Regions from separate parts of the Jannaschia sp. L-14R genome, predicted to be linked through region 2. Evidence: riboswitches for the same ligand, from Rfam matches in the RefSeq annotation. Region 2 holds a riboswitch; the other holds the start of a gene.
What was found. Region 2 has a riboswitch for thiamine pyrophosphate ahead of thiD (bifunctional hydroxymethylpyrimidine kinase/phosphomethylpyrimidine kinase). Riboswitches for the same ligand answer to the same signal wherever they lie in the genome.
Positions count from the first base shown of each region.

Region 1: another riboswitch for thiamine pyrophosphate. It lies ahead of AC13C2_RS15865 (thiamine ABC transporter substrate-binding protein); the one in region 2 lies ahead of thiD (bifunctional hydroxymethylpyrimidine kinase/phosphomethylpyrimidine kinase).

Region 1 covers NZ_JBSXNP010000011.1:625,807-635,016, reverse strand. The annotation lists gene hslV (ATP-dependent protease subunit HslV) at 145-702, opposite strand; gene idi (isopentenyl-diphosphate Delta-isomerase) at 772-1,347, opposite strand; gene AC13C2_RS15880 (c-type cytochrome) at 1,682-2,122, shown strand; gene AC13C2_RS15875 (thiamine ABC transporter ATP-binding protein) at 2,126-2,818, opposite strand; gene AC13C2_RS15870 (thiamine/thiamine pyrophosphate ABC transporter permease ThiP) at 2,811-4,340, opposite strand; gene AC13C2_RS15865 (thiamine ABC transporter substrate-binding protein) at 4,346-5,323, opposite strand; TPP riboswitch at 5,358-5,456, opposite strand; gene aroC (chorismate synthase) at 5,748-6,851, shown strand; gene AC13C2_RS15855 (DMT family transporter) at 6,848-7,717, opposite strand; gene AC13C2_RS15850 (HU family DNA-binding protein) at 7,855-8,145, opposite strand; gene AC13C2_RS15845 (AMP nucleosidase) at 8,262-9,210, opposite strand, start outside.
Region 2 covers NZ_JBSXNP010000011.1:301,835-311,044, forward strand. The annotation lists gene AC13C2_RS14200 (TRAP transporter substrate-binding protein) at 1-300, shown strand, start outside; gene AC13C2_RS14205 (TRAP transporter small permease) at 419-985, shown strand; gene AC13C2_RS14210 (TRAP transporter large permease) at 985-2,265, shown strand; gene AC13C2_RS14215 (enoyl-CoA hydratase/isomerase family protein) at 2,262-3,038, shown strand; gene AC13C2_RS14220 (CaiB/BaiF CoA transferase family protein) at 3,035-4,240, shown strand; gene AC13C2_RS14225 (GlcG/HbpS family heme-binding protein) at 4,317-4,742, shown strand; partial or broken gene AC13C2_RS14230 (hypothetical protein) at 4,808-4,954, opposite strand; TPP riboswitch at 5,319-5,419, shown strand; gene thiD (bifunctional hydroxymethylpyrimidine kinase/phosphomethylpyrimidine kinase) at 5,475-6,278, shown strand; gene AC13C2_RS14240 (FAD-dependent oxidoreductase) at 6,275-7,252, shown strand; gene thiS (sulfur carrier protein ThiS) at 7,236-7,433, shown strand; gene AC13C2_RS14250 (thiazole synthase) at 7,435-8,205, shown strand; gene AC13C2_RS14255 (thiamine phosphate synthase) at 8,202-8,798, shown strand; gene AC13C2_RS14260 (HesA/MoeB/ThiF family protein) at 8,795-9,210, shown strand, end outside.

The DNA of each region.
Region 1 (9,210 bases), 320 kb from region 2:
GTTGAGGATGTAGTTAAGGACCCATCACGGAAACGCAACGCCACTTACGATGTGGTGCAGTGGGGTATCGCGAAATCGGTCTGTCGCGCAGGGCGTGGCCAAACCCGGCCATTAATGCAGCAGTCCCGTTCAGCGAAGGGTGGATCACTCTCCGCCGATGGATTCCACTGTCAGGTTGCCATTTGTATAGACACAGATGTCCGCCGCGATCGCCATCGCCTTGCGCGCCACGTCCTCGGCCGACAGATCGCCATCCATCATGGCGCGGGCGGCAGCGAGGGCATAATTACCGCCCGATCCGATGGCCGCGACGCCATTTTCCGGTTCCAGCACATCCCCCGCTCCGGTGATGATCAACAGGTCGGTGCCGTCGGTGACGATCAGCATCGCCTCCAGCTTCTGCAGATATTTGTCCGTGCGCCAGTCCTTGGCAAGTTCCACGCTGGCACGGGCCAGTTGTCCGGGCGTGGCTTCCAGCTTGGTTTCCAGCCTCTCCAACAGGGTGAAAGCATCGGCGGTCGATCCGGCGAAACCCGCGACGACGCTATGACCGCCCGGCGACAGGCGGCGCACCTTGCGGGCAGTGCCTTTGATGACGGTCTGCCCAAGACTGACCTGTCCGTCGCCCGCGACCACCACGCGGCCCGCCTTGCGGACGCCGATAATCGTGGTGCCGTGCCAGCCGGGGAAGTCGTCAGCCATTTGTTCGCTCCGTCGTCGGTTACGTGCCCGATATGGGACGCTCAGGCGCAGGATGCCAGAGGCGTCACGTCAGCGCGCCGTCGCGACGTTGTCCGCATTTCCGAAAATCCGGGCGTGGTGGTCACGCAGATAGATGCGCAGCCATGGCGTGAAAATATCCGGGCGGGCCTCGATTTCGCTCGTCAGACTGGAGAGTTCGGCCCATCGGGTCGCCTGAACCTCTTCCGGGTTCGGCTGGATGGTCAGGGCCTGATCGGTTCGGGCGACGAAGATTTCGGCGACCTCATGTTCGATCATGCCGCCCCCCACATCGGCGCGGTATTCAATCGCCGGTCGTGGAGACAGGGTCAGCCCTGTAATCCCCAACTCCTCGGTCAGACGCCGGGAGGCGCAGGCAGCGGAAGCTTCGTTCCATTGCGGATGGGTGCAGCAGGTGTTCGCCCACAGGCCGGGGGTATGGTATTTTCCTGCCGCGCGGCGCTGGATCAACAGATGGCCATTGGCGACGACAAAGACCGAGACGGCCTTGTGGCGTAATCCTTGCCGATGCGCCGCCAGTTTTTCCACAGGTGTCAATTTGCCGTTCACCCAAGCGGGGATCATGGTCTGGGCACCGGCATCCGGAGTGAGGGTCGTAGGAGTCATGAGGCCTCTGCGGCTGGTCCCATCGGAGTCATCGGGCGTCGGCCCAGAAGACAGAGCGCACGATGTCCTGCATAATGGGTCTGAGGGCAGAGGCCCAGCACCTCTGTCAGCCGTCTGTCGACAAGGGCGGTGGGTGGTAAAATAACGGTTTGTCCGTTCGCATACATTGACAGTCTTCTCCACCAAGTGGGCATGAAAGGCTGGGAATGGCCGCGCCGGGACGATCTGACACAGGCGAACTGCCATATCTGACAGAGAATTGTGTTGCCGATCAGCGGCTCTGAGTGTTCATCTAGGTGAACGACTATATCCGCAGAACCCACGGGAGTGCCGAATGAAACAGAGCCTTTACATGATCGCAGCGATTCTTTTCGCCGGTCCCGCGCTGGCCGACGCCCATCTTACCGCGACCGGCGATGCCGCCGAGGGCGAAAAGGCGTTCCGCCAGTGCCAGTCGTGCCACGTGGTTCAGAATGCAGATGGCGAAGTGCTCGCGGGTCGCGCCGCGAAAACCGGGCCGAATCTGTTTGACGTCGTGGGACGCGAGGCCGGGTCTGTCGAAGACTTCCGGTACTCCGACCTGATGGTGGCCGCAGGCGAAGCCGGAATGATCTACGATGAATCCAGTTTCATGGCCTACGTCATGGACCCGACGAATTATCTCCGGGAAGTCACGGGCGAGACTTCGGGCCGATCCAAGATGAGCTACAAGGTTCGCAAGGAAGAAGATGCACTGAACCTCTATGCGTTTCTGGCACAGTTCTCGGATCAGTAACCGTTACCCCAGATAGGCGCGCAACGCAGGCGTAGGGTCGTCGAACAATGCTCCGGTCGCGACCGGCGGCTCCAGCACACCGTCCGAAATCAGGGCTGTCCGGTCGGCAATCATCCGCGCGTCTTCCGGCGCGTGGGTGACCATCAGAACCGACAGTCCTTCGGACTTTGCCGTATCGCGCAGCAGCGTCAGCATCTCGGACCGCAACGCCGGGCCAAGTGCTGAAAACGGCTCGTCCAGCAAAAGCCAGGGCCGACCTCTCAGCAGGGCACGGGCCAGTGCCGCGCGGCTTTGCTGTCCGCCCGACAGATCGCGGGGCAGACGGTTGCCCATGCCGGTCAGGCCGACACGCTCCAGAACCGAATCACGGGCGATTTTCTGGTCGGATGTCAGCCGCAGATCCGGACGCAGGCCCAGCCCGACGTTTTGCGCGACGCTCAGGTGCGGAAACAGGTTCTGATCCTGAAACAGCAGCGAGAGGGGGCGCTCTCCGGGCGGCAGATCGGTGATGTCCTTCCCGTCGACCGTGATACGACCGGAGGCGGGGGGCAGAAATCCGGCGATGGCAGCCAGCAACGTGGACTTTCCCGATCCGCTTGCACCCATGAGCGCGGTGATGCCGCCTTCGTCGAAGACAGTATCCGCAAAAAGCTGAAATTCCCCTTGTTCGAGACGGATCTGGTCAAGTTTAAGCACGGCGCCCCCCGCGTTCGAACAGCCAGAACAATCCGAGAGACAACAGCACAAGAAGGAGGGCGGCCGCCTTGGCGTCGTCCATCCGATAGGCCCCCATCAGTTGATACAACACCAGCGGCAAAGTCGCCTGATCGGGCGAAGCAAACAGAGCGATCACCCCCAGGTCACCCGCCGCCAGCGCCGCTGTCAGCCCAGCGGCAAAGCCCGCAGGCCGCCGCAGGCGCGGGATGGCAACAAGACGCACCCAGGTCAGCCCCGCAATTCCCAACGATTCCGACAGGCGTCCGTAATCGTCACGCAGGTTCCGCATCGCGGGGATCAGGGCGCGAAGGGCGAATGGCAGGGCGAAAATTGTGTTCACGAAGGTCGTCACCGGCAAGGCCAATGACACTGGGTTTATCCACGGCAGCAGAAGAATATAGAGACCGGTGCCCAGAACCAGAGGCGACGCTGCGATGGAAAGTGTCCCGACCACTTCGATCCACCCCCCCCGAGGCAGGTCGACAATGGCTTTGGACATGAAAAATGCCAGAGTCAGGGTCGATGCGGCTGCAACCAGTGCCACGATCAGGGACCGCAGTGCTGCGGCCCAGACACCTGCGCTCAGGCCGGTCAGGTTCAACACCCCTTCGCCCAGAACCAGGATCATGGGCACGAGAAGGAACATGCAGGCCAAAGCGATGACGGCAATGTCCTGTGCGCGCAGGCCAAGTCCTCGACTGTCCCAGCGGGGGATGGCCCGGTCCAACCCGGCACCGAACCCGGAGGGCAGCGTCAGGCGGAGCGATACAAGGGCGGCAGTGCCCCCGATGACCAGCTGCACGGCACCCAGGAGGGCAGCGCGGGACAGGTCGAAATCGAAGCGAAAAGCCTGATAGATCGCCAGTTCCACAGTCGTTGCGCGCGGGCCGCCGCCGAGGGCAAGCGCAACTGCGAAAGATGTCGTGCTGATCAGGAAGATCACGAGGAAGATGCCCGGAACGACGGCCCGCAACATTGGCCATTCCAGACGGCGGAACGTATCGGTAGCCGTGAAGTCCAGCGATGCGGCCAGCCGCAACCGCTCGCCCGGTATCGACAGCCAGCCTTGCAGGATCAGGCGGGTGGCAAGCGGCACGTTGAAGAAGACATGGGCCAGGATAACGCCCTGCCAACCATAGATAGAGACTGTTTCAACGCCGATCCAGCCCAAGGCCGTGTTCACGATGCCGGATCGTCCGAAAACCGCGATAAGTCCCAGGACTGCGACAATCACCGGCAGGATGAACGGTGCGCCCAGCAACAGGATGACCATGCCGCGCCCGATAAAGCGACGACGCGCCAGTGCGCGGGCAACGGGCACGGCCAGCAGGACCGAGATACCGGCGGACAAGGCGGCCTGCCACAACGTAAACCACAGCGCGCCCCAGTCCGACGGGTCGAGGCCGCCCCAGCCTTCGGCCCGCCAGGCGACCGCGCTCAGCGGCAGCAAAAGGGCACCCGCGACGATGATCGCGGCGATCAATCCGAGGCGGGCGCCCATTTGAATCAGCGTCCCAGACCGGCCTCGAACTCGGCCACGACGATATCGCGCAGAGCTTCGGCCTCGGCGGAATCGTAAATCAGGGCGACGTCGGGCAGGGGCAGATTGGCGAAACCTGCGGGCATCTTGGCCGGGTCCAGCTTGGCGGGCAGGGACCAGTTGCCTTCGGGAATGATGCTCTGGAAGTCTTCGGTCAGGATGAAATCCATGAAAGCCTGCGCCAAATCGGGTTGATCGGTCATGGCCAGTTGCGCGGCGGTTTCCACCATGACGTAGTGACCCTCGGGGAAGATCGCGGCCTTCTTGGTTTCATCCCCTTCGGCAATGATATGGTAGGCCGGGCTGGTCGTATAGCTGAGAACCATGTCGACCTCGCCTTCGGTGAACATGCCATAGGCTTCGGACCACCCCTTGGTGACGGTCACGATCTTGGGGGCCAGCCTTGCCCAGGCGGCTTCGGCATCGTTGCCGAACACCTTGTGAATCCACAGGGCAAGGGCCAGTCCGGAAACGCTGGTACGCGGGTCCTGAATAGCAATCCGCAACGTATCCGGGGCGTCCAGCAAAGCCTGAAAACTAGCGGGAGCATCCATTTTCGTGGCGTCGTAAACGAAGGCGGTGTGCCCCCAGTTGAAAGGAAGGAACGTATCGTCCGTCCAGTCGACCGGCATGGTCAGCCCGTCGATCATGACGTTATGCGGCGCGAACAGCCCGGTCTGGCGTGCGCGTTCGGCGTCATCGGTATTCAGTCCGATCACGACGTCGGCGCGTGTCGCATCACCCTCCAGACGCAAGCGCGGCAGCAAATCGCCGGTAACATATTCGATTTCGCAGCCGCACTTGGTCTCAAAAGCTTGTTTGATAGCTGGGCCGGGGCCCCACTCGCTGGCAAAGTAGTCAGGGGCATAGATCGTCAGCGGTTCCGCAGTGGCGGCAGCCGTCAACAGGCTCAGGCCCGCAGCGATGGTGGTGGTCAGTTTCATCTCTCACTCCCATGGCGACGGACGGGGGTAGGAGCATGAGAAATCGCACCTTCCCTCCGCCGGTCTTAACCGGTTCAGGTTCAACGGGTCCGCATGCGCATCTCAGCCGGTGAAGGCCCCCCGAGGTGGGTTCTGGATAGCGCCCTTGCCCTGTGGGGTCCAGTGAAGGATTTCAGGGGTGATCCACGGGTGATCCACGGGTGATCTGCTTCGCCCGTATCGGATCGCACCTTACGGCCAATTTCCGCGGCAAGCGGGCGGGCGAACACATTCGTGACCGGATTTCACCGGCTCCAGCAACCGGTCATTGGCGGAAACGCAGAAGTCCCGCGAAGCGGACAACAAGAAGCCTTTTCGAGACGCCAGGCTGATTGCCCTGTCATCCTCCATGAGCTAGGCGATCTTGCAGCTACGAGGTCCACCCATGTCGATGAACACCTTCGGTCACCTGTTTCGCGTCACGACTTGGGGCGAGAGCCATGGGCCTGCGCTGGGCGCCACGGTGGACGGCTGCCCGCCGGGTATTCCAGTCACTGCAGATGGCATCCAGCAATGGTTGAACAAGCGCAAACCGGGTCAGTCCAAGCACACGACGCAGCGCAAGGAAGCCGATGAAGTCGAGATTCTGTCGGGCGTGTTCGAAGGCGTCAGCACCGGCACTCCGATTCAGTTGATGATCCGCAACACCGATCAGCGGTCCAAGGATTACGGCGATATCATCGAGAAATTCCGGCCCGGCCACGCGGACATCACCTATTGGCAGAAATACGGCGTTCGCGACTATCGCGGCGGCGGCCGGTCTTCGGCGCGGGAGACAGCGGCGCGCGTCGCGGCCGGGGGCGTGGCGCGATCGGCGCTGGGACATCTGCTGCCGGACGTGCGGATCACCGGGTATATGGTCCAGATGGGTGAGCTGGAAATCGATCGCAGCCGCTTCGACTGGGATGCGATCGGGCGTAATGACTTCTGGTGTCCCGACCCCGTCGCCGCAGAGGAATTCGCGGATCATCTGGATTGGCTGCGTAAGGACGATCACAATTCGGTCGGCGCGGTCATCGAATGCGTTGCGCGCGGGTTGCCTGTCGGTCTGGGTGCGCCGGTCTATGGCAAGCTGGACACCGATCTGGCCGCCGCGATGATGTCGATCAATGCTGTCAAGGGCGTCGAGATCGGCGAAGGCATGAACGCCGCCCGCCTGACCGGACGGAGCAACGCCGACGAGATTTCAATGGGACCTGACGGCCCGGTTTATTCGTCGAACCATTCGGGCGGAATTCTGGGCGGCATCAGCACCGGCCAGGACGTTGTGGTGCGGTTCGCGGTCAAGCCGACCTCGTCCATCCTGTCGGAACGGCGCACGATCACCAAGTCCGGTGAAGATACCACCATCGTCACCAAGGGCCGCCACGACCCCTGCGTCGGTATCCGTGCCGTGCCGGTTGGTGAGGCGATGATGGCCTGCGTCGTGCTGGATCACTTTCTGCTGCACCGCGGTCAGGTCGGCGGTGCGGGCGGGGTGATCGGTTAGGCCCGTTTCAGGCGGCTGAGCTGTACCGCCAGTATCCCGAAGGTCACGATCACGACGCCGACGATATCTAATGGTCCCAGCCGTTCGCCCAGAAGAGCCCAGGCGATGACGACGCCGAAGAACGGATTGAGGAAGTGGAACGTCGCGGCAGGTGTTGCGCCGATGCGTGCGACCAGAAGGAACCAGATCCAGGTGGCGGCCAGGCCGGGGATCAGCGTGGTATAGGCGAACGCCGCGATCAGACGGGGGGTCCAGATGACATCCCAGGTTTCCAGAACAAGACCGACAGGCAGGAGTGCGGACGCCCCGACCAGCATCTGGAGGCCGACCACCATCAACAGATTGCCCCCTCCGGATGCGCCGCGCACCGATAGCGTGGCGATGGTTAACGCGATCACGGCCAAGAGACCCATGGCAATTCCGGTCAGATCGGCCCCGCCCTGCAACCGTGTCCCCATGATGAGAAGGACGCCGAACGTTCCGGCCAGCAGGCCCGCGACACCCAGCAGGCGTGTGCGTTCGGAAAAGATCACCCAGTTCGCCAGTGCCACCAGAAGCGGCAGGGAGGATGCGATGATGGCGGCCAGCGAGGCTTCGATCCATTGCATCGCCACAAAATTCAGACCCAGATAAAGAGCGTTCTGGCAGATGCCGAAGACGATCACTGCCCGCCACTGGCCGCGCGTCAGCTGCATTCGTTGTCCGATGGCATAGGCGATGGCGATGCCCAGCATACCCGATATGGCGAACCGCAAGGCCAGCGACAGGATCGGCGGCGCCTCGGCCACGATGATGCGGGCCGAGGTGAACGCCGACGACCACATCAGAGCGAACAGAAGACCGTAAAGAAGAGAGCGCAGGTCCATGACGTATCCGAGCGGTGTATATACGGGCCAGACCCTGACCATTTCATACGGATGAGCAAGGTGCGGTCGGTCTGGGCAAGAAAAAAGGCCCCGCGAGGAGGCCTTGGTTCATCTTGTTTGATGGATAGTGAACCCGATTATTCGTTGACAGAATCCTTGAGAGCCTTGGCGATCGTCATCTTGACGACCTTGTCGGCGTCCTTCTTGAACTGCTCGCCCGTGGCGGGGTTGCGAACCATCCGCTCGGGACGTTCGCGGCACATGATCTTGCCAACACCGGGCAGGGTCACGGCACCGCCGGCAGACACTTCCTCGGTGATGATCGAAACGATTGCATCCAGCGCGCCGGTTGCGGTTTTCTTATCCGCATCCATCTTATCGGCCAGAGCGGCGACAAGTTGCGTCTTGGTCATCGGTTTGTTGGCCATGTGGCTCTCCCTTTCCCCGTAGGGACTTGCTTGAATCGCTGGACCTTAACCCGTGAATTCACCGGGTCACAAGATTTTGTATGTCTGAAATTCACGAGAACGGGTGGAAATCCACCTTAAAGGAAGGCTGTTTCCTCGAAACTGCGCAACTTTCGGCTGTGCAGCCGCTCCAGAGGCATTTCGCGAAGCGATTCCATGGCGCGAATTCCGATCATCAGATGGCGGCTGACCTGGGTCTTGTAGAAGGCTGAAGCCATCCCCGGCAGCTTCAGCTCGCCATGCAGCGGCTTGTCCGATACGCACAGCAGCGTGCCATAGGGCACCCGGAACCGAAATCCGTTTGCGGCAATGGTCGCCGATTCCATGTCCAGCGCGACGGCGCGGCTTTGCGACAGGCGCTGCACAGGACCGGCCTGTTCGCGCAATTCCCAGTTCCGGTTATCGATGGTGGCCACGGTTCCGGTGCGCATTATGCGCTTCAGCTCATATCCCTCCAGAGCGGTGACCTGCTCGACGGCATCTTCCAGCGCGACCTGCACTTCGGCCAGTGCCGGGATCGGAACCCAGATCGGCAAGTCGTCGTCCAATACATGATCTTCGCGCAGATAAGCGTGGGCCAGAACGAAATCGCCTAAACTCTGCGAATTTCGAAGACCGGCGCAATGCCCGACCATCAGCCAGACATGCGGGCGCAGGACGGCGATATGGTCAGTTGCGGTCTTGGCATTCGAGGGACCGACTCCGATATTCACCAGAGTGATACCCGCGCCATCTTCGCGCGTCAGGTGATAGGTCGGCATCTGCGGCATCTTGGGCAGGTCCATCATCAGCGCATCGGGGTCGTCCGCCGTTACCCGCTGCCCCGCCGGACCGACCAGCGCGACATAGCCCGAGGTCGGGTCGCGCAGCGCCTCGCGCCCGTAGGCGATGAATTCGTCGACGTAGAACTGGTAATTGGTGAACAAGACATGGTTCTGGAAATCGACCGGATCGGTCGCGGTATAATGCGCGAGCCGGGCCAGCGAATAATCAATGCGCTGTGCCGTGAAGGGCGCAAGCGGGCGC
Region 2 (9,210 bases):
CACGTTTACACGCCCGCATATATTCTAATGTCCAAAAAGAAATTCGACAGCCTGGATGCGGATATTCAGGCAGGCCTGACCGATTGTGCGAACAAGACGCAGGATTTCACCTATGAAAAAGCGGCTGAGCTGGAAACCAGCCTGTTGAAGGTGATCGAAGATGCGGGTGTTGAGGTGAACACCGCCGACAAGGCAGCGTTCATCGAGGCCTCTGCGCCGATCTATCAACAGTTCGCGGATGAAGTCGAAGGCGGTCAGGCCATGATCGACAAGGTTCTCGGCCTCGGCACTCCGGGCTGATCCACCTGCGTACGGCAGTATACATCTGCCGCACGACTTACGGCCATATGCACGCAGCTCTTTCGCCTGCAGCAAGCGGGCGAAAGAGATTTGATGGACTTCCAACAGGTTTGCCGGCATGGAAAATGAAGCTTACCCAACCTTGTCGCGGTTAAATCGGGCGCTCAGCAAGGTTTTGGAGTGGGCGACGATCGGCCTGATGATCCTGCTGACCCTCGTCGTCTCCGCCGCGGTTCTGGCGCGCCTGATGGGGCAGAGCTTTTCCTGGTATGACGAAGTTGCCGCAATCATGTTGGCATGGATTACTTACTACGGGTCGGCCCTTGCTGCCTTGCACCGTCGCCACATCGGCTTTGATACGGTGCTTTTGAGTCTGCCGCAGAACCTGCGAATTGCAACTGTTCTGATTGGCGAAGCTATTGTTCTGATTTTCTTTTTCCTGATGGCGCGCGCCGGACTGCAAGTGCTTGAGGTGCTCGCAGGCGACACTTTGATTTCGCTGACATGGATGCCCATCCAGTTCACGCAATCGGTCATTCCGATTGGGGCGATCCTCTTCATGCTCTGCCAGCTGTTGAGCCTGCCGGGTTACATGCGGCTCACGGCTGCCGGCATCTCGCTCGAACATGCGGAAATCGAGGAAGAGGTCGAAACCGAACTCGAAAAGAACAAGGATCGCTTCTGATGTTGATGGCCGGTATTTTCATAGCGATGCTGATCATGATTTGCATCAATATTCCCATCGCCGTGGCATTGGCCATGAGCGGAGTACTTGGACTATTGCTGACTGAAGGCACGGACAGCCTGGTGACCATCGCGCTGGATATGTACGATGGGTCCACCAAGTTTTCGCTGATCGCCATCCCGATGTTCGTACTCGCGGGCGCCATTATGAATGCAGGCGGGATCACGGATCGGTTGATTAATTTCGTCGGTGCCATCATCGGCTTTATTCGTGGCGGCCTTGCCATGGTCAACATTGGCGTGTCGTTGTTTTTTGCCGAAATTTCAGGCTCGGCGGTGGCAGACGTGGCAGCTATGGGCTCCATCCTGATCCCGCAGATGAAAAAGCGCGGCTACAGCAAGGAATTTTCCGCGGCTGTCACTTCATCTTCGGCATCCCTTGCCATCATCATCCCGCCGTCGATCCCGATGATCCTTTATGCCGCGTCTGCCAACACATCGGTTGAGCAATTGTTTGTCGCGGGCATCGTGCCGGGCCTTTTGGGGGCTGGAGGCCTGATGACCGTCGCCTACATTTTCGCCAAACGCTACAACTTTCCGACCGAGGATGCCTTTCGGCTCTCGCGCCTGCGGGCGACTTTCATCGACGCGCTGCCTGCCTTCACCCTGCCGGTGATCATTCTGGGCGGCATCTTTGGCGGCTATGTCACCGCAACCGAGGCCGCCGGGCTGGCGGTTCTGGCCGCACTTGTGGTCTCTGCCTGGTATGGCAGCCTTGACCTCTTGCACCTGCGCCGCGCGATGCTGGATGGGGGCATTCAGACCGCCGTGGTGATGCTGCTGGTCGCGGCTTCCGTACTTATGGGCGGGTTCCTCACACGCGCACAAATCCCGCAACAACTTGCCGAGGGCATCCTGTCCATCACCGAACAGCAATGGGCGATTCTGCTGATCCTGAACTTCTTTTTCCTGATTGTGGGGTTCTTCCTGCACTCTGCCGCCGCGATCATTCTGGTGATCCCGATTGTCATTCCGCTGATCACCGCTGCGGGCATTGATCCGGTCCATTTCGGGCTGGTGGTCACACTGAACCTTGCCATCGGACAACAAACCCCGCCGGTTGCCTCGGTACTGGTCACCGCCTGTTCGGTGGCGCGGGCCAACATCTGGGAAGTTTCCAAGGTCAACATCTGGTTCATTGGCGTTCTGCTGTTTGTTCTGATGCTCAGCACCTATGTCCCCTCGGTTCCAATGTTTCTTGTGGAGTATTTTTACAGATGAGCGCGGAAATCACCGATGAGCTGTGCGATGGGATCCTCTGGGTGACATTCAACCGGCCACAGGCGCGCAATGCGCTGACCTTTGAGATGTACAAACGGCTGGCAGAGTTGTGCAGGCAGATGCCCACCGATGGCTCCGTTCGGGCCATGGTCCTTTCAGGGGCGGGCGGCAAGGCCTTTGCCGCCGGGACCGATATGACCCAGTTTCGCGCCTTTGAAACCCCCCATGATGCGCTGAACTATGAACAGCAGATTGATGACGTGCTGGAGGCCGTGGAACGCTGCCCCGTACCCACCATCGCCGCAATTCATGGTGCCTGCACCGGCGGTGGTGGATCCATCGCAGCGGCGTGCGATATACGAATTGCGTCGGAAAGCCTGAAGTTCGGCTTTCCCATTGCCCGTACCCTGGGCAATTGCCTGGCAGCAGGCAACCTTGCGCGCCTGTCTGAGCTGATCGGCGCAGGGCGGGTGCGGGAGATCATCTTTACCGCCCGACTGATCGAAGCGCAGGAAGCCTTGCAAACGGGGCTGGTCAGTGAACTTCTGCCCGACGAGACCGCATTATTGTCCCGTGCATCAGAGCTTGCGGACAAGGTTGGCGGCATGGCACCGCTCACGCTGCGCGCCACCAAGGAGGCGCTGCGCCGCAACCGCGCCGCCTTGCAGGTAGACGATTCCGATCTCATCGTCTCATGCTACATGAGCGATGATTTCCGCACTGGAATGGAAGCTTTCCTCGCCAAGAAGAAACCCGAATGGAAAGGCAGATGAGCGCTAGGACCGGCCCGTTGAGCGGTATGCGCGTAATTGAGCTGGCGCATATCATGGCCGGGCCTGTCTGTGGATTGATGCTGGCGGACATGGGGGCTGACGTCATCAAGGTTGAAAAGCCAACCGGCGATGACAGCCGTCGTTTCGTGCCACCCGATATTGGTGGCGAGGCGGCGGCCTATATGATGATGAACCGCAACAAGCGCGGTATATCGTTAAATCTCAAGGATCAGGGGGCGGTCGAAGTCTTGCGCAAGCTGCTGGCCGAAGCGGACGTGGTGGTTGAGAACTATCGCTTGGGCACGATGGAGAAACTGGGTCTGTCCTATGAAGATCTTGCGGCGGCAAACCCCCGCTTGATCTATTGCGAGATATCCGGCTTTGGCCGCACGGGTCCTTACGCCGAACGCGGTGGGTTCGACCTGATCGCACAAGGCATTTCAGGCCTGATGTCGATTACCGGCGAGGGGCCGGGCCGACCGCCGGTGAAAGTGGCCGCCCCAATCTCGGACATCAACGCGGGTATCCTGGGGGCGATGGGCGTATCGGCGGCCTATGCGAACATGTTGCAAACGGGGAAGGGCCAAAAGGTAGATACATCCCTGTTTGAAGCTGCCATCGTGCAAACCTACTGGCAGTCGGCGATTGCCTTTGCGACGGGGATGAAACCGGAACCGCTCGGCTCAGCGCATCCGCTCAACGCGCCCTATCAAGCTTTCCGGACAAGCGATGGCTGGATCAATGTTGGTGCTGCGAACCAAAGCAACTGGTTGCGGTTTCTTGATGTCATATCGGCGCCAGAACTGGACGAGGACCCACGGTTTAATTCAAACGCCGCCCGCATTCAGAACCTTCCAGCCCTGATCGAGATTTTGAACGGCTATCTGGCGCGGGACACTACTGAAAACTGGCTGGCGCGCATGGAAAAGGCACAGCTTCCCGCCGGGCCCGTCAACGATATTCTGCAAATGCACAATGACCCCCAGGCGATTGCGCGCGATATGATTATTGACGTGGATCATGCCTCGGTCGGCATGGTCAGAACCATCGGGCATCCGGTCAAATTCAGCCGCACACCTGCGAAAGTTGATCATGCAGCCCCTGTATTGGGCCAGCACAGTCGAGAAGTTCTGGCCGAGATCGGATATGAGACCGAGAAGATTGACGCATTGATCAGGTCGAATGCCGTGATCGCCGCATAAACCATAAATTTTCTTAATTTCCACTTTAATATCAAAGTGTCATTTGTAGAAACCGGACCTGCGAAAGGAAACCACCGTGCCACTGACGCTGAAACAGGCTCAAAGTATCATCAACGATTGTCTGGAATGGCGCACGGCGAACGGCCTGAAGCCTCTCACCGTCGCAGTGCTGGACAGCGCGGGGTGCCTTTTGGCATTGGCGCGCGAGGATGGTGCCAGCAACCTGCGACCAGAGATTGCACAAGGGAAGGCGCGCGGTGCCATTGGCATGGGTTTGGGTTCAAGGGCCCTGTTCGAGAGAGCAAAGGTTGAACCATTCTTCATTCAGGCGATGAACGCCTTGGCGGAAGGCTCGCTTGTTCCGGTTGCGGGCGGGGTTCTGATCAAGCAAAAAGGTGCGATCATAGGCGCTGTCGGTATCACGGGTGACAGTTCCGACAATGACGAGGCTTGTGCAATCGCAGCAATCGAGAAGGCCGGCTTTGTCGCCGAAGGGGGATAGCCGTCAGGTCATCTGAAGGTCTAACATCCATTGATTGGCTCTTCCTGGCAACTTGCAAGGCGGGGTTATTCCGGAATGTCGGGAATCCCGTATAGAACTGCAGGATTATCCACCAGGATCTGCTTGCACAGTGGCGCGCCGCACCCCCAATCGCCCATCAGATCGAGCCATGCACCATCGTTTGGCATAAAGGCGGGATGACGGACATGGGGCCAGTCCGATCCCTAAATCAAGCGGAACGGTTTGCACCCATCAATGCGTGCGCCATGCCAGCAATGTCGGGATAGGGCGGCCCGTCGATGTTACTGATCCGGTAAGGGCCAGTCAATTTTACCCAAGCCTGACCTCCTTTGAAGGCCCAACCGGCCCGAACGTGCATATATCGACGTCTTGGTGACCGTTTTGTGAAGGGGTCCCTGATGCGCAGAGATGCATGGCGACGTTTTCGGCTGTCAATTTGAACCCGCGTGCGCCGGCGACACTTTGTCTGAACGTTTACCGCATCGCTCCGGCAGGAAACGGGGTTTCCCGACCACGCACAAGTTGTGGGTCTGCAAATTGGCTGCTACGATTTGATCGAATCCGTTGGGGTGCCCTTTCCGGGGCTGAGAGGCGAAAGCCAACCCATCGAACCTGATCCGGGCAATACCGGCGTAGGAAACGGAGTGCGATCTGGCGGGGCTGAAGTTTGCCGCCTTGTCTTCCTCCTTCCTTGGCCGGGGAGAGGAAGCGATGACGCCGCACCCATCCGCACTAACGATAGCTGGCTCCGACAGTGGCGGAGGTGCGGGCATCCAGGCCGATCTGAAGACGTTCTCGGCGCTCGGGGTCTACGGCACCAGCGCGATCACAGCGATCACCGCACAGAACACGCGCGGCGTACTGGCCGTAGAGACGGTTTCGCCCGGCGTGGTCTCTGCGCAGATCGCTGCCGTGCTCGACGACATCACGCCGCAGGCAATCAAGATCGGGATGCTGGCCTCGCCAGAGATCGTCGCCGCGGTCGCCGAGGCGATCAAGGGCTATCGTGGTCCCGTCGTTCTCGATCCGGTGATGGTTGCGAAGTCAGGGGACAGGTTGCTGACCGAAGCGGCCGAGGTGGCGCTGATCCAGAGGCTGCTGCCCTTTGCCGACGTCCTAACTCCGAACCTGCCCGAGGCCGCGCGCCTGCTGGGCCGCGGCGAGGCCTGCAACGCTGAGGAGACCGTGGCGCAGGGCCAGGCGCTGCTGGCGCTTGGTGCCCGAGCGGTGGTGATGAAGGGCGGCCACGCGGAAGGGGCGATCTGTATCGACCGGCTGGTGACGCCCTCCGCCGTAACGGCGATGGAGCAGCCGCGGCTGACAACCCGCAACACCCACGGGACGGGATGCAGTCTTTCCTCGGCGATCGCGGCTGAACTGGCCAAGGGAGCCGGGTTTGAGGCTGCGGTTCGCCGGGCGCAGGCTTGGCTACACGGCGCGATCCGTGCGGCGGACGGGCTGGGCGTCGGCAGCGGTCATGGTCCGGTTCATCATTTTCACGAGGTGTGGCGATGAGGCGGGCGACCGTCATGGGGGGCGGCGTCGCCGGGCTTTGCGTGGCGACCGAACTGGTCGCGCGGGGCTGCGAGGTAACGGTCTTCGACCCCGCAGCCCGGCCAGGCCCGCACAGCTGCTCGTGGTGGGCCGGTGGGATGCTGGCGCCGTTCTGCGAGGGCGAGACGGCAGAGGAACCGGTCGTCCGGCTGGGCAAGGAGGCGGCCGACTGGTGGGCGCAGCAAGGCGTTGCAGTCGCGCATCGGGGAACGATCGTGGTGACGCTCGGTCGCGACCGGCGGGAACTGGATCGCTTCGCACGACGCACCGATGGACATGAAACGCTTGACGCCGCGGCGCTTGCCCGGCTGGAGCCGGATCTTGGCAGCCGCTTCGACCGCGCCCTGCACGTTTCTGCCGAAGGCCATCTCGACCCACGCGCGGCGCTGATCCACCTGCGCGAAAGGCTGGACCGGGCCGGTGTCGCTTTCGTCGCGGAGCCCGGCCGTCCCGATGGCCTGACCTTCGACTGCCGGGGGCTTGTGGCACGCGACAAACTGCCGGATCTGCGCGGCGTGAAAGGAGAGATGGCGGTGCTGCACTGTCCCGACATCCGCCTGAGCCGACCCGTGCGCCTCCTTCATCCGCGGTTTCCGCTTTACGTCGTCCCGCGCGCGGGCGGTTTGTTCATGCTGGGCGCGACGCAGATCGAAAGCGATGACCGCAGGCCCAGCGTCCGTTCCGTCCTCGAACTGCTCTCCGCGGCCTACGCGTTGAATCCTGCCTTCGGCGAAGCGGAGCTGGTGGAAATCGGTGTCGACGCGCGACCCGCCTTCCCCGACAACCTGCCCCGCCTGCGACGGCAGGGCAACACGATCCACGTCAACGGCCTGTTCCGCCACGGCTTCCTGCTCGCGCCGTCGCTGGCGCGGATGGCGGTGGAGGCGGCCTGCGACGGCACCAAACCGGAGTTTTGGCATGAAGATCACGATTAACGGTACTTCGACAGATGTGCAGGCCGACACGCTCGCGATGGTTCTCGAAGAACTTGGCTATGGCGCGGCGAAGGTCGCCACCGCCGTCAACGAAAGTTTCGTGCCGATGGCCCTGCGCGGCCTGACGGCGCTCGCCCACGGCGACCGGATCGAGATCGTCACCCCCCGGCAAGGAGGCTGAGATGCGGTTTTACGGAACCGAGATCGACTCGCGCCTGATGCTTGGCACGGCGCAGTATCCGTCGCCGCGCGTGCTGGCAGATGCCTTTCGCCGCTCCGGCGCGGGCATTGCGACAGTCTCCGTCCGCCGCGAGGCGGGGGGCGAGCGGGCCGGTTCGGCCTTCTGGGATATCGTCAGCGACCTCGGCGTGGCAGTTCTGCCCAACACCGCAGGCTGCCACTCCGTCCGCGAGGCCGTAACCACAGCGCAGATGGCGCGAGAGCTTTTTGACACGAATTGGATCAAGCTCGAGGTCATAGGCCATGCCGATACGCTCCAGCCGGACCCCTTCGGGCTGGTGGAGGCCGCGCGCTACCTGACTGAGGACGGCTTCAAGGTCTTTCCCTACACGACCGAAGATGTGGTGCTTGCGGGCCGCCTTCTGGATGCGGGCTGCGAAGTGCTGATGCCCTGGGGGGCACCGATCGGCACCGGGCTCGGGCTGACCAACATCTACGGATTGCGCACGCTACGCGCCCAGTTTCCCGATGTGCCGATGGTCGTGGATGCCGGGCTTGGCCTGCCCAGCCAGGCGGCGATGGCGATGGAAATGGGGTATGATGCCGTCCTGCTCAACACCGCCGTCGCCAGGGCAGGCGATCCGGCGGCGATGGCCGAGGGGTTCGCTCGAGCGGTCGAAGCGGGGCGACTGGCGTTCGAGGCCGACCCGATGGAGCCGCGCGATATGGCCGCGCCATCGACCCCCGTCATTGGCAAGGCGTTCCTGACATGAGCCTCGACCGTTTCTATCCGATCTTCGGCGGGCCGGATTGGCTGAAGCGGATGCTGCCGCTGGGGGTGAAGCTGGTGCAGCTGCGCATGAAGGATCTGCCCGAGGACGGCCTGCGACAGTTCATCGCGCAGGCACAGGCGCTGTGCCGGGCATATGGCGCGGTGCTGGTGGTGAACGACCACTGGCGCATCGCAATTGACGCGGAATGTGACTGGGTGCATCTAGGGCAGGAGGATCTGGACACCGCCGACCTGCCCGCGATCCGCCGCGCCGGTCTGAAACTCGGCATCAGCACCCACGACCACGCCGAGCTTGACCGGGCGCTGTCGATTTCCCCGGATTACGTGGCGCTTGGCCCGGTCTATCCGACGATCCTCAAGAAGATGAAGTGGAAGCGGCAGGGCCTCGATCGCGTGACCGAGTGGAAGCGGCTGGTGGGCGACATGCCCCTTGTCGCCATCGGCGGGATGAGTGTCGAACGGGCGGAGGGCGCGCTCGAAGCCGGGGCTGATATCGTCTCTGCCGTGACCGACATTACCCTGAACGACGACCCCGAGGATCGCGTGCGCCAGTGGATCGAGGTGACGCGATGAGCCGTTACGCCCGTCAGATCGCCGTCCCCGAACTCGGGCTGGATCGTCAGGCGCGCCTACGGGACGCACATGTGCTGCTCGTGGGCGCGGGTGGGCTTGCCGCTCCGGTGTTGCAATATCTTGGCGGCGCGGGCGTCGGCCGCATCCGGCTGGTCGATCCCGACCGGGTGGAGGTGACGAACCTGCACCGCCAGACGCTCTTTCGCGAGACTGACATCGGCGTCCACAAGGCCGAGGCGGCCGCCGCCGCCGTCACCGCTCTCAACCCGGACTGCCACGTCGCACCTGTCATCGCGGCCCTCGATCCAGCCAATGTCAAGGCGCTCTGCGAGGGTGTGGATCTGGTGCTCGACTGCGCCGACAGTTTCGCGGCGAGTTACATCCTGTCCGATACCTGTCACTCAGTCCGCAG